Regions from separate parts of the Bacillus sp. S10(2024) genome, predicted to be linked through region 2. Evidence: a T-box and tRNA genes for the amino acid it is inferred to sense, from the RefSeq annotation. Region 2 holds a T-box; the other holds one or more tRNA genes.
What was found. The T-box of region 2 lies ahead of argS (arginine--tRNA ligase). A T-box ahead of a tRNA ligase gene usually reads a tRNA of that ligase, here a tRNA-Arg.

Region 1 (4,408 bases), 1.8 Mb from region 2:
TTAAAAAAGGTATCTTAAAATTAGAAGATTTAAAACGCGGTATGGAATTGGAAGGTACAGTTCGGAATGTTGTTGATTTTGGTGCTTTTGTTGATATTGGTGTAAAACAAGATGGACTAGTTCATATTTCGAAAATAAGTAAGCAGTTTGTAAAACATCCATTAGATATTGTGTCTGTCGGCCAAATTGTAAAAGTGTGGGTCGATGATGTTGATATGAAAAAAGGACGCGTCGCTTTATCTATGTTACCGTTAGAAGGTTAAAAAGCCACGCCCATGGATGCGTGTATTATTAGTTGAATAAAAGGGAGTGGAGTGCTAATCCATTCCCTTTGTTTATTAGGGATGTTGCTTTTTTTTATAAAAAAACCAGCATTCGTTAAGTAATTTGATTTGATAGCGGTTTTTTTCATAATAAGCACGCCGCATTTGTTTGCGAAGCCATGCTGGCATATGAATCCCTCCTTTGATAAGAATGAGGATGGGTATATGTACTATTTAATGTATGCATGAGACAAACGAGACGTGTGAATTTATTTTAATGGGTAGGAGAGATGAGGGTGCATGAAGTAGATATTCAGAAATTAGTGGAGGAGGTATCGATAAAATATTTTGCGAGACCTTTTTTGCATAAGGCGATGTTTAATAAACGGTTACGTACGACAGGTGGGCGGTATATACTAAGCACTCATAATATAGAGCTAAATTATCATTATTATGTAGTGTATGGGGAAAATGAATTGATTGAAGTAATTAAACATGAGTTATGTCATTATCATTTGCATCTTATGGGGAAAGGGTATCAGCATAGAGATAAAGACTTTCGTGAATTATTAAAGCAAGTAAATGCACCGCGTTTTTGTAAAAGAATGTCGGGAAGGCAAGTGGAGAGAGCGCAATATGTGTATGAATGTATAACGTGTCATTTTCAATATGTAAGAAGGCGTAAAGTGAATACAGTTCGGTATGTATGTGGGAAGTGTAAAGGGAAATTAAAGCAGGTTTAAAAACTCCTTGACACTAAAAAAACAATCCAGTATATTATAAACATGTCACGTCACTACAGAATATTGTAGGAAGCACTTGACTTAGAAAATGAATTTTTATAAGATATAAATTGTCTTTGATATTCCGCAGTAGCTCAGTGGTAGAGCTATCGGCTGTTAACCGATCGGTCGTAGGTTCGAGTCCTACCTGCGGAGCCATATAGAGAAGTACCCAAGTGGCTCAAGGGGCTCCCCTGCTAAGGGAGTAGATCGCTTACGCGGTGCGAGGGTTCGAATCCCTTCTTCTCTGCCATAATTTTGGCCCGTTGGTCAAGTGGTTAAGACACCGCCCTTTCACGGCGGTAACACGGGTTCGAATCCCGTACGGGTCACCACTTCGGAGGATTAGCTCAGCTGGGAGAGCACCTGCCTTACAAGCAGGGGGTCGGCGGTTCGATCCCGTCATCCTCCACCATATAAATTTATGAATATCATCGCGGGGTGGAGCAGTCCGGTAGCTCGTCGGGCTCATAACCCGAAGGTCGCAGGTTCAAATCCTGTCCCCGCAACCAAATGGTCCCGTGGTGTAGTGGTTAACATGCCTGCCTGTCACGCAGGAGATCGCCGGTTCGACCCCGGTCGGGACCGCCATTTAAACTTCTGACAGATGGAAGTTGTTTTTTTTGTTAGAGGGATGGAAAAATGTTTTTCATTCTTTTAAAATTAATGGGCTATAGCCAAGCGGTAAGGCAACGGACTTTGACTCCGTCATGCGCTGGTTCGAATCCAGCTAGCCCAGCCATTTAAGTAAGAGCCATTAGCTCAGTTGGTAGAGCATCTGACTTTTAATCAGAGGGTCGAAGGTTCGAGTCCTTCATGGCTCACCATTTATTTTAATTTCGCGGGTGTGGCGGAATTGGCAGACGCACCAGACTTAGGATCTGGCGCCTTTGGCGTGGGGGTTCGACTCCCTTCACCCGCATATGCGGTCGTGGCGGAATGGCAGACGCGCTAGGTTGAGGGCCTAGTGGGGGCAACCCCGTGGAGGTTCAAGTCCTCTCGGCCGCACCAAAAAAGAAATAAAAAATACTTGCATTAATTTTACCGCCATGGTATATTAATAAAGTCGCAAAAAACAAACAACATACATTAAGCGCCCGTAGCTCAATTGGATAGAGCGTTTGACTACGGATCAAAAGGTTAGGGGTTCGAGTCCTCTCGGGCGCGCCATTTACGGGAAGTGGCTCAGCTTGGTAGAGCACCTGGTTTGGGACCAGGGGGTCGCAGGTTCGAATCCTGTCTTCCCGACCATGCGGGTGTAGTTTAGTGGTAAAACAAGAGCCTTCCAAGCTCTGGTCGAGAGTTCGATTCTCTTCACCCGCTCTTGAGTTCTTTGAAAACTGAACGAAACAAACAACGTGAAACGTCAATTTTTATTTATGATGCTAGACAAACTTTATTGGAGAGTTTGATCCTGGCTCAGGATGAACGCTGGCGGCGTGCCTAATACATGCAAGTCGAGCGAACCGATTAAGAGCTTGCTCTTAAGAAGTTAGCGGCGGACGGGTGAGTAACACGTAGGTAACCTACCTATAAGACTGGGATAACTCCGGGAAACCGGGGCTAATACCGGATAACATTTTGCACCGCATGGTGCGAAATTGAAAGGCGGCTTCGGCTGTCACTTATAGATGGACCTGCGGCGCATTAGCTAGTTGGTGAGGTAACGGCTCACCAAGGCGACGATGCGTAGCCGACCTGAGAGGGTGATCGGCCACACTGGGACTGAGACACGGCCCAGACTCCTACGGGAGGCAGCAGTAGGGAATCTTCCGCAATGGACGAAAGTCTGACGGAGCAACGCCGCGTGAACGATGAAGGCTTTCGGGTCGTAAAGTTCTGTTGTTAGGGAAGAACAAGTGCTAGTTGAATAAGCTGGCACCTTGACGGTACCTAACCAGAAAGCCACGGCTAACTACGTGCCAGCAGCCGCGGTAATACGTAGGTGGCAAGCGTTATCCGGAATTATTGGGCGTAAAGCGCGCGCAGGTGGTTTCTTAAGTCTGATGTGAAAGCCCACGGCTCAACCGTGGAGGGTCATTGGAAACTGGGAGACTTGAGTGCAGAAGAGGAAAGTGGAATTCCATGTGTAGCGGTGAAATGCGTAGAGATATGGAGGAACACCAGTGGCGAAGGCGACTTTCTGGTCTGTAACTGACACTGAGGCGCGAAAGCGTGGGGAGCAAACAGGATTAGATACCCTGGTAGTCCACGCCGTAAACGATGAGTGCTAAGTGTTAGAGGGTTTCCGCCCTTTAGTGCTGAAGTTAACGCATTAAGCACTCCGCCTGGGGAGTACGGCCGCAAGGCTGAAACTCAAAGGAATTGACGGGGGCCCGCACAAGCGGTGGAGCATGTGGTTTAATTCGAAGCAACGCGAAGAACCTTACCAGGTCTTGACATCCTCTGACAACCCTAGAGATAGGGCTTCCCCTTCGGGGGCAGAGTGACAGGTGGTGCATGGTTGTCGTCAGCTCGTGTCGTGAGATGTTGGGTTAAGTCCCGCAACGAGCGCAACCCTTGATCTTAGTTGCCATCATTAAGTTGGGCACTCTAAGGTGACTGCCGGTGACAAACCGGAGGAAGGTGGGGATGACGTCAAATCATCATGCCCCTTATGACCTGGGCTACACACGTGCTACAATGGACGGTACAAAGAGTCGCAAGACCGCGAGGTGGAGCTAATCTCATAAAACCGTTCTCAGTTCGGATTGTAGGCTGCAACTCGCCTACATGAAGCTGGAATCGCTAGTAATCGCGGATCAGCATGCCGCGGTGAATACGTTCCCGGGCCTTGTACACACCGCCCGTCACACCACGAGAGTTTGTAACACCCGAAGTCGGTGGGGTAACCTTTTGGAGCCAGCCGCCTAAGGTGGGACAGATGATTGGGGTGAAGTCGTAACAAGGTAGCCGTATCGGAAGGTGCGGCTGGATCACCTCCTTTCTATGGAGAATTGATGAACGCTGTTCATCAATATAAGTTTCCGTGTTTCGTTTTGTTCAGTTTTGAGAGAACTATCTCTCGAAAATATATGTTCTTTGAAAACTAGATAACAGTGTAGCTCATATTTTTTTAATTTTGGTTAAGTTAGAAAGGGCGCACGGTGGATGCCTTGACACTAGGAGTCGATGAAGGACGGGACTAACACCGATATGCTTCGGGGAGCTGTAAGTAAGCTTTGATCCGGAGATTTCCGAATGGGGAAACCCACCATACGTAATGGTATGGTATCTTTATCTGAATACATAGGGTAAAGAAGACAGACCCAGGGAACTGAAACATCTAAGTACCTGGAGGAAGAGAAAGCAAATGCGATTTCCTGAGTAGCGGCGAGCGAAACGGAATCTAGCCCAAACCAA
Region 2 (4,408 bases):
TAACTATGATTGTCTTTTACGATAGTTGGTGTCCGATGTGTACAAAGGTTGCAAATCGAACGAAGGAACTAGATAAAAAGGGAAAAATAATATTTGTTTCTTTTCGTGAAGATGAAATTGTTCGGCACTATTGTTTATCAGAAGAGATGCAGCAAAACATGGAACAACATTTATACATTTATAAGGATGCCCGCTGGTATAAAGGGATTCAAAGTATATATGTCTTAGCGAAAAGAATTCCTGCATACTGGGCAATCGTACCTTTTATTAAACTATCGATTCTTTTCGGGTTTGGTCACGTCTTATATGATTATATTGCGACAAAGAGAGAAATTGTTCCTGTTGGACATTGTAAAAATGGTGCTTGTGAAATCCAAAGGGAAAAATAAGAAAGTCAACATGTTTCTTTTGCGTCTAGTATTAGAGCGTGATATGATGAATCTGGAATGAAAGTTGAAGGAGAGATTGGTAACATGACAAATGCATACGAAGAATATATGCGCCAAATGGTAATTCCGATGCGTCAAGAATTAGTACGCTCGGGATTTAAAGAATTAACAACAGCAGAAGATGTACAAGAATACATGGAAAATGCAGAAGGGACAACATTAGTTGTTGTGAACTCTGTTTGTGGTTGTGCGGCAGGCTTAGCACGTCCATCAGCTGGTCAAGCGGTTGTACGTTCTGAGAAGCAACCTGATAATCTTGTCACTGTATTTGCAGGTCAAGATAAAGAAGCAACAGCGATGATGCGCTCTTACTTTGATGATATCCCGCCATCTTCACCATCAATGGCACTATTAAAAGGAAAAGAAGTTGTTCACTTTATTCATCGTCATGAAATTGAAGGTGCAACAATGGAAGAGATTATTCACAACTTAGAACAAGCTTTTGAAAAGTATTGCTAAAAAGGGAGAGATTTTCTCCCTTTTTCTTTGTAATGAGGTGACAGAATGATTGTAACGACAGCAGGCCGAACAAATAAAGAAATGACCGCATATGCAAAAAAAATAGCAACCGACTTGCAAAGCTCTTTTCTTGTGAGAAATGACCGTCCTATTTATGAATTACATGAACAATATAAACAAGATATACTTGTTGCCCAGAAAAATCGATTAGCAATTTATCCGCAAGGAACGGAAGAATCGTTCTTTTTTCATCCGAATTCAGCTATGTTTCGCGTGAAACGATTAATGCGCGGTGAACATGATCCGTTTCTGCAAGCCGCGCAGCTAGAAGAAGGGATGAAAGTGTTAGATTGCACACTCGGTATGGCATCTGATAGCATTGTGGCAAGTTATGCTGTAGGAGAAGCGGGAGAAATCACTGGATTAGAAGGTAATTGCTATATGGCATATTTGATTGAAAAAGGTCTTCAGCAGTGGGATACAAGTGTAACAGAAATGAACGAAGCAATGCAGCGAATTACAGTTAAGAATACGGAACACTTATCTTTTTTACAACAATGTGAAGATCATAGCTACGATGTAGTATATTTAGATCCGATGTTTGAAGAAACGGTATTAGAATCAGATGGTATTCGTGGTTTAAAACATTTTGCGTTGTACAACGATATTACGGACGAAACAATTAAAGAGGCTAAGCGTGTAGCACGAAAACGTGTTGTGTTAAAGGATCATTTTCGCAGTATGCGTTTTGAAAAACATAACTTCTTTGTCTATAAACGAAAAAGCGCAAAATTTCATTTTGGTGTAATTGAAACTTGCTAATTATTTGGCAAGATGTATAATGGATTATAATAAATTTTATAGGAAATCTTGGATGAAGAGAGTAATTATTTTCAGAAGCAAAAGCGAGCTAGGGATGGTGAAAGCCTAGTGCAGAGAAAATAATGAAGCGCACTTCGGAGATGCTGCTTGAACAGTGTAGTAGAGTAAGCCGGGGCTCCCTAACCTCGTTATAAACGGGAAAGTGGTTCATTATGAACAACAAGGGTGGTACCACGGGTGTAAACTCGTCTCTTTTTTTAGAAAAGAGGCGAGTTTTTTTATTGATAAAAAGGAGGAAGATACTGATGGAATATAAAATGAAGTTCGCACAGCATGTATTCGACGTATTAGAACCAGGTTTATCATTAGAACAAATTACCGTTTTAATTGAAACACCAAAGCAAGATGAGTTTGGAGATGCTGCTTTTCCTTGTTTCACATTAGCAAAGCAATATAAAAAAGCACCGGCAGTTATTGCACAGGAACTAGCAGATAAATTATCACACCCATTTTTTACAAAAGTTGAAGCGGTTGGACCATATGTAAATGTGTTCTTTAATCGTCAAACTGTAAGTAATGAAGTGTTAAATACAATACTAGACGAAAAGGAAGAATATGGGCAGTTACACTTTGGGCAAGAAAGAACGGTTGTCATTGACTATTCATCTCCTAATATCGCGAAGCCATTTTCGATGGGGCATTTACGTTCGACAATGATTGGAAATGCATTAAAACAGATATGTGAAAAATGTGGTTATGAAGTTGTAGGTATTAACTACGTTGGGGACTGGGGAACACAGTTTGGTAAGCTCATTATTGCTTATAAAAAATGGGGCGATGAAGAGCTTGTTAGAGAAGATCCGATTCGTGAGTTATTTAAGTTGTACGTACACTTTCATGAAGAAGTAAAAGAGTATCCAGAGCTCGAAGAAGAAGGGCGTGCATGGTTTAAGAAGCTAGAAGATGGCAATGAAGAAGCGGTATATTTGTGGAACTGGTTTCGTCACGAATCGTTAAAAGAGTTCTCTCGCATTTATGAGCTGCTTGGCGTAGAATTCTTTAATTTTCAAGGAGAAGCATTTTATAATGATAAGATGGATGATTTCGTTAAGCTTCTAGAAGAAACAGATTTACTAGAAGAATCAGACGGAGCACAAGTTGTTAATTTAGAAGCGGAAGGAATGCCGCCATGTTTAATTAAAAAGTCAGATGGTGCTACACTCTATGCAACGCGTGATTTAACGGCTGCACTATATCGTCAAAACACGTATAAGTTTGATAAAGCACTATATGTCGTTGGAGATGAACAAAGCTTACATTTCTCACAATTTTTCACTGTACTAAAGAAACTAGGATTTCAGTGGGTAGAAGGCATGTCTCATGTTCCATTCGGACTTATTTTAAAAGATGGGAAGAAAATGTCTACTCGTAAAGGGAAAGTTGTTTTATTAGAAGAAGTGTTAGAAGAAGCAATTACGCTAGCAAAACAAAATATTGAAGAGAAGAATCCGAACTTAAAGAACAAAGATGAAGTAGCAAGACAAGTTGGGGTTGGCGCAGTTATTTTCCATGACTTGAAAAATGAACGCATGCATAACATCGAATTTTCACTTGAAAATATGTTGAAATTCGAAGGAGAAACAGGACCATATGTACAATACACACATGCACGTACTTGTTCGTTATTGAAAAAAAGCGATATCGATATTGAAAAACAAGAGTTACAGTTAACAGACGATATAAGCTGGACTGTTATAAAACTGTTGCATCGTTTTCCGCAAGTCATTGAAACAGCGTTTGCCAAATATGAGCCATCTCATATTGCGAAATATTTATTAGACGTAGCGCAAGCATTTAATAAATATTACGGAAATGTTCGTATTTTAGAAGAAAATGCAGAGAGAGAAAGCAGACTTGCGCTCGTATATGCGGCGGCAGTTGTGTTGAAAGAAGGTTTGCGTTTACTTGGGATGGAAGCGCCTGAGGAGATGTAACAGACGTAAAAGAGAAAGGGATTTAATATGAATCAATTCCTTTCTCTTCTTTGTATATATTTATCTTTTTAGTATATTTTTAAGATCCAGCAAATTTGAAATCTCATAAGTGGGTTTTAAGTCGGATGTATTTACGATTTGATTAGGGTTAAACCAGCACGTATCGATACCAAAATTGATTCCACCTTGTATATCAGAAGTTAAGCTATCGCCTACCATCAATACCTTGCTCTTGTCAGTATGTTTTAATTTGTTTAAAGCGTATTCAAATATTTTAGAATCTGGCTTTGATACATGAACATCTTCAGAAACTACTATATCTTCAAAATATTTTGCTATAACAGATTTCCGGATTCTAGTATCTTGAACATCTTTAAGGCCATTGGTAATGATAGAAAGTTTATAGTCTTGATGTAGACTCTCTACAAGGTCTATACTCTCATCATATAAAAAAGATGCATTAGATAAATGTTTCATATATAATTGTGCGAATTCAACTTCGTCAAACTCATCATCTAATTGATTTGATAACCGTTTAAATCTTTCAACATTTAATTTTTTCTGAGTAATAACTCCATTCTCTAACTCTTTCCATATGGCTGTATTGATAGACTTGTATACTTTCAAATGATAACTTTCATCATATTCTATATTACATGCCAGCATCGTATTTTTAAGAGCGTC

Region 1: it has a tRNA-Arg gene. The T-box ahead of argS (arginine--tRNA ligase) is inferred to sense a tRNA for this amino acid. The anticodon was not compared.

Annotation. Positions count from the first base shown of each region.
Region 1 is NZ_JBFLUR010000002.1:3,316,592-3,320,999, reverse strand. It holds gene AB1280_RS16815 (Tex family protein) at 1-263, shown strand, start outside; gene cmpA (cortex morphogenetic protein CmpA) at 339-452, opposite strand; gene AB1280_RS16805 (SprT family protein) at 554-1,006, shown strand; tRNA gene AB1280_RS16800 (tRNA-Asn) at 1,130-1,204, shown strand; tRNA gene AB1280_RS16795 (tRNA-Ser) at 1,208-1,298, shown strand; tRNA gene AB1280_RS16790 (tRNA-Glu) at 1,306-1,380, shown strand; tRNA gene AB1280_RS16785 (tRNA-Val) at 1,385-1,460, shown strand; tRNA gene AB1280_RS16780 (tRNA-Met) at 1,481-1,557, shown strand; tRNA gene AB1280_RS16775 (tRNA-Asp) at 1,561-1,636, shown strand; tRNA gene AB1280_RS16770 (tRNA-Gln) at 1,713-1,787, shown strand; tRNA gene AB1280_RS16765 (tRNA-Lys) at 1,797-1,872, shown strand; tRNA gene AB1280_RS16760 (tRNA-Leu) at 1,887-1,967, shown strand; tRNA gene AB1280_RS16755 (tRNA-Leu) at 1,971-2,056, shown strand; tRNA gene AB1280_RS16750 (tRNA-Arg) at 2,139-2,215, shown strand; tRNA gene AB1280_RS16745 (tRNA-Pro) at 2,220-2,296, shown strand; tRNA gene AB1280_RS16740 (tRNA-Gly) at 2,298-2,368, shown strand; rRNA gene AB1280_RS16735 (16S ribosomal RNA) at 2,442-3,992, shown strand; rRNA gene AB1280_RS16730 (23S ribosomal RNA) at 4,130-4,408, shown strand, end outside.
Region 2 is NZ_JBFLUR010000002.1:1,557,784-1,562,191, reverse strand. It holds gene AB1280_RS08050 (thiol-disulfide oxidoreductase DCC family protein) at 6-389, shown strand; gene AB1280_RS08045 (BrxA/BrxB family bacilliredoxin) at 474-908, shown strand; gene AB1280_RS08040 (class I SAM-dependent methyltransferase) at 954-1,730, shown strand; T-box leader at 1,771-1,986, shown strand; gene argS (arginine--tRNA ligase) at 2,036-3,724, shown strand; gene AB1280_RS08030 (YjjG family noncanonical pyrimidine nucleotidase) at 3,785-4,408, opposite strand, start outside.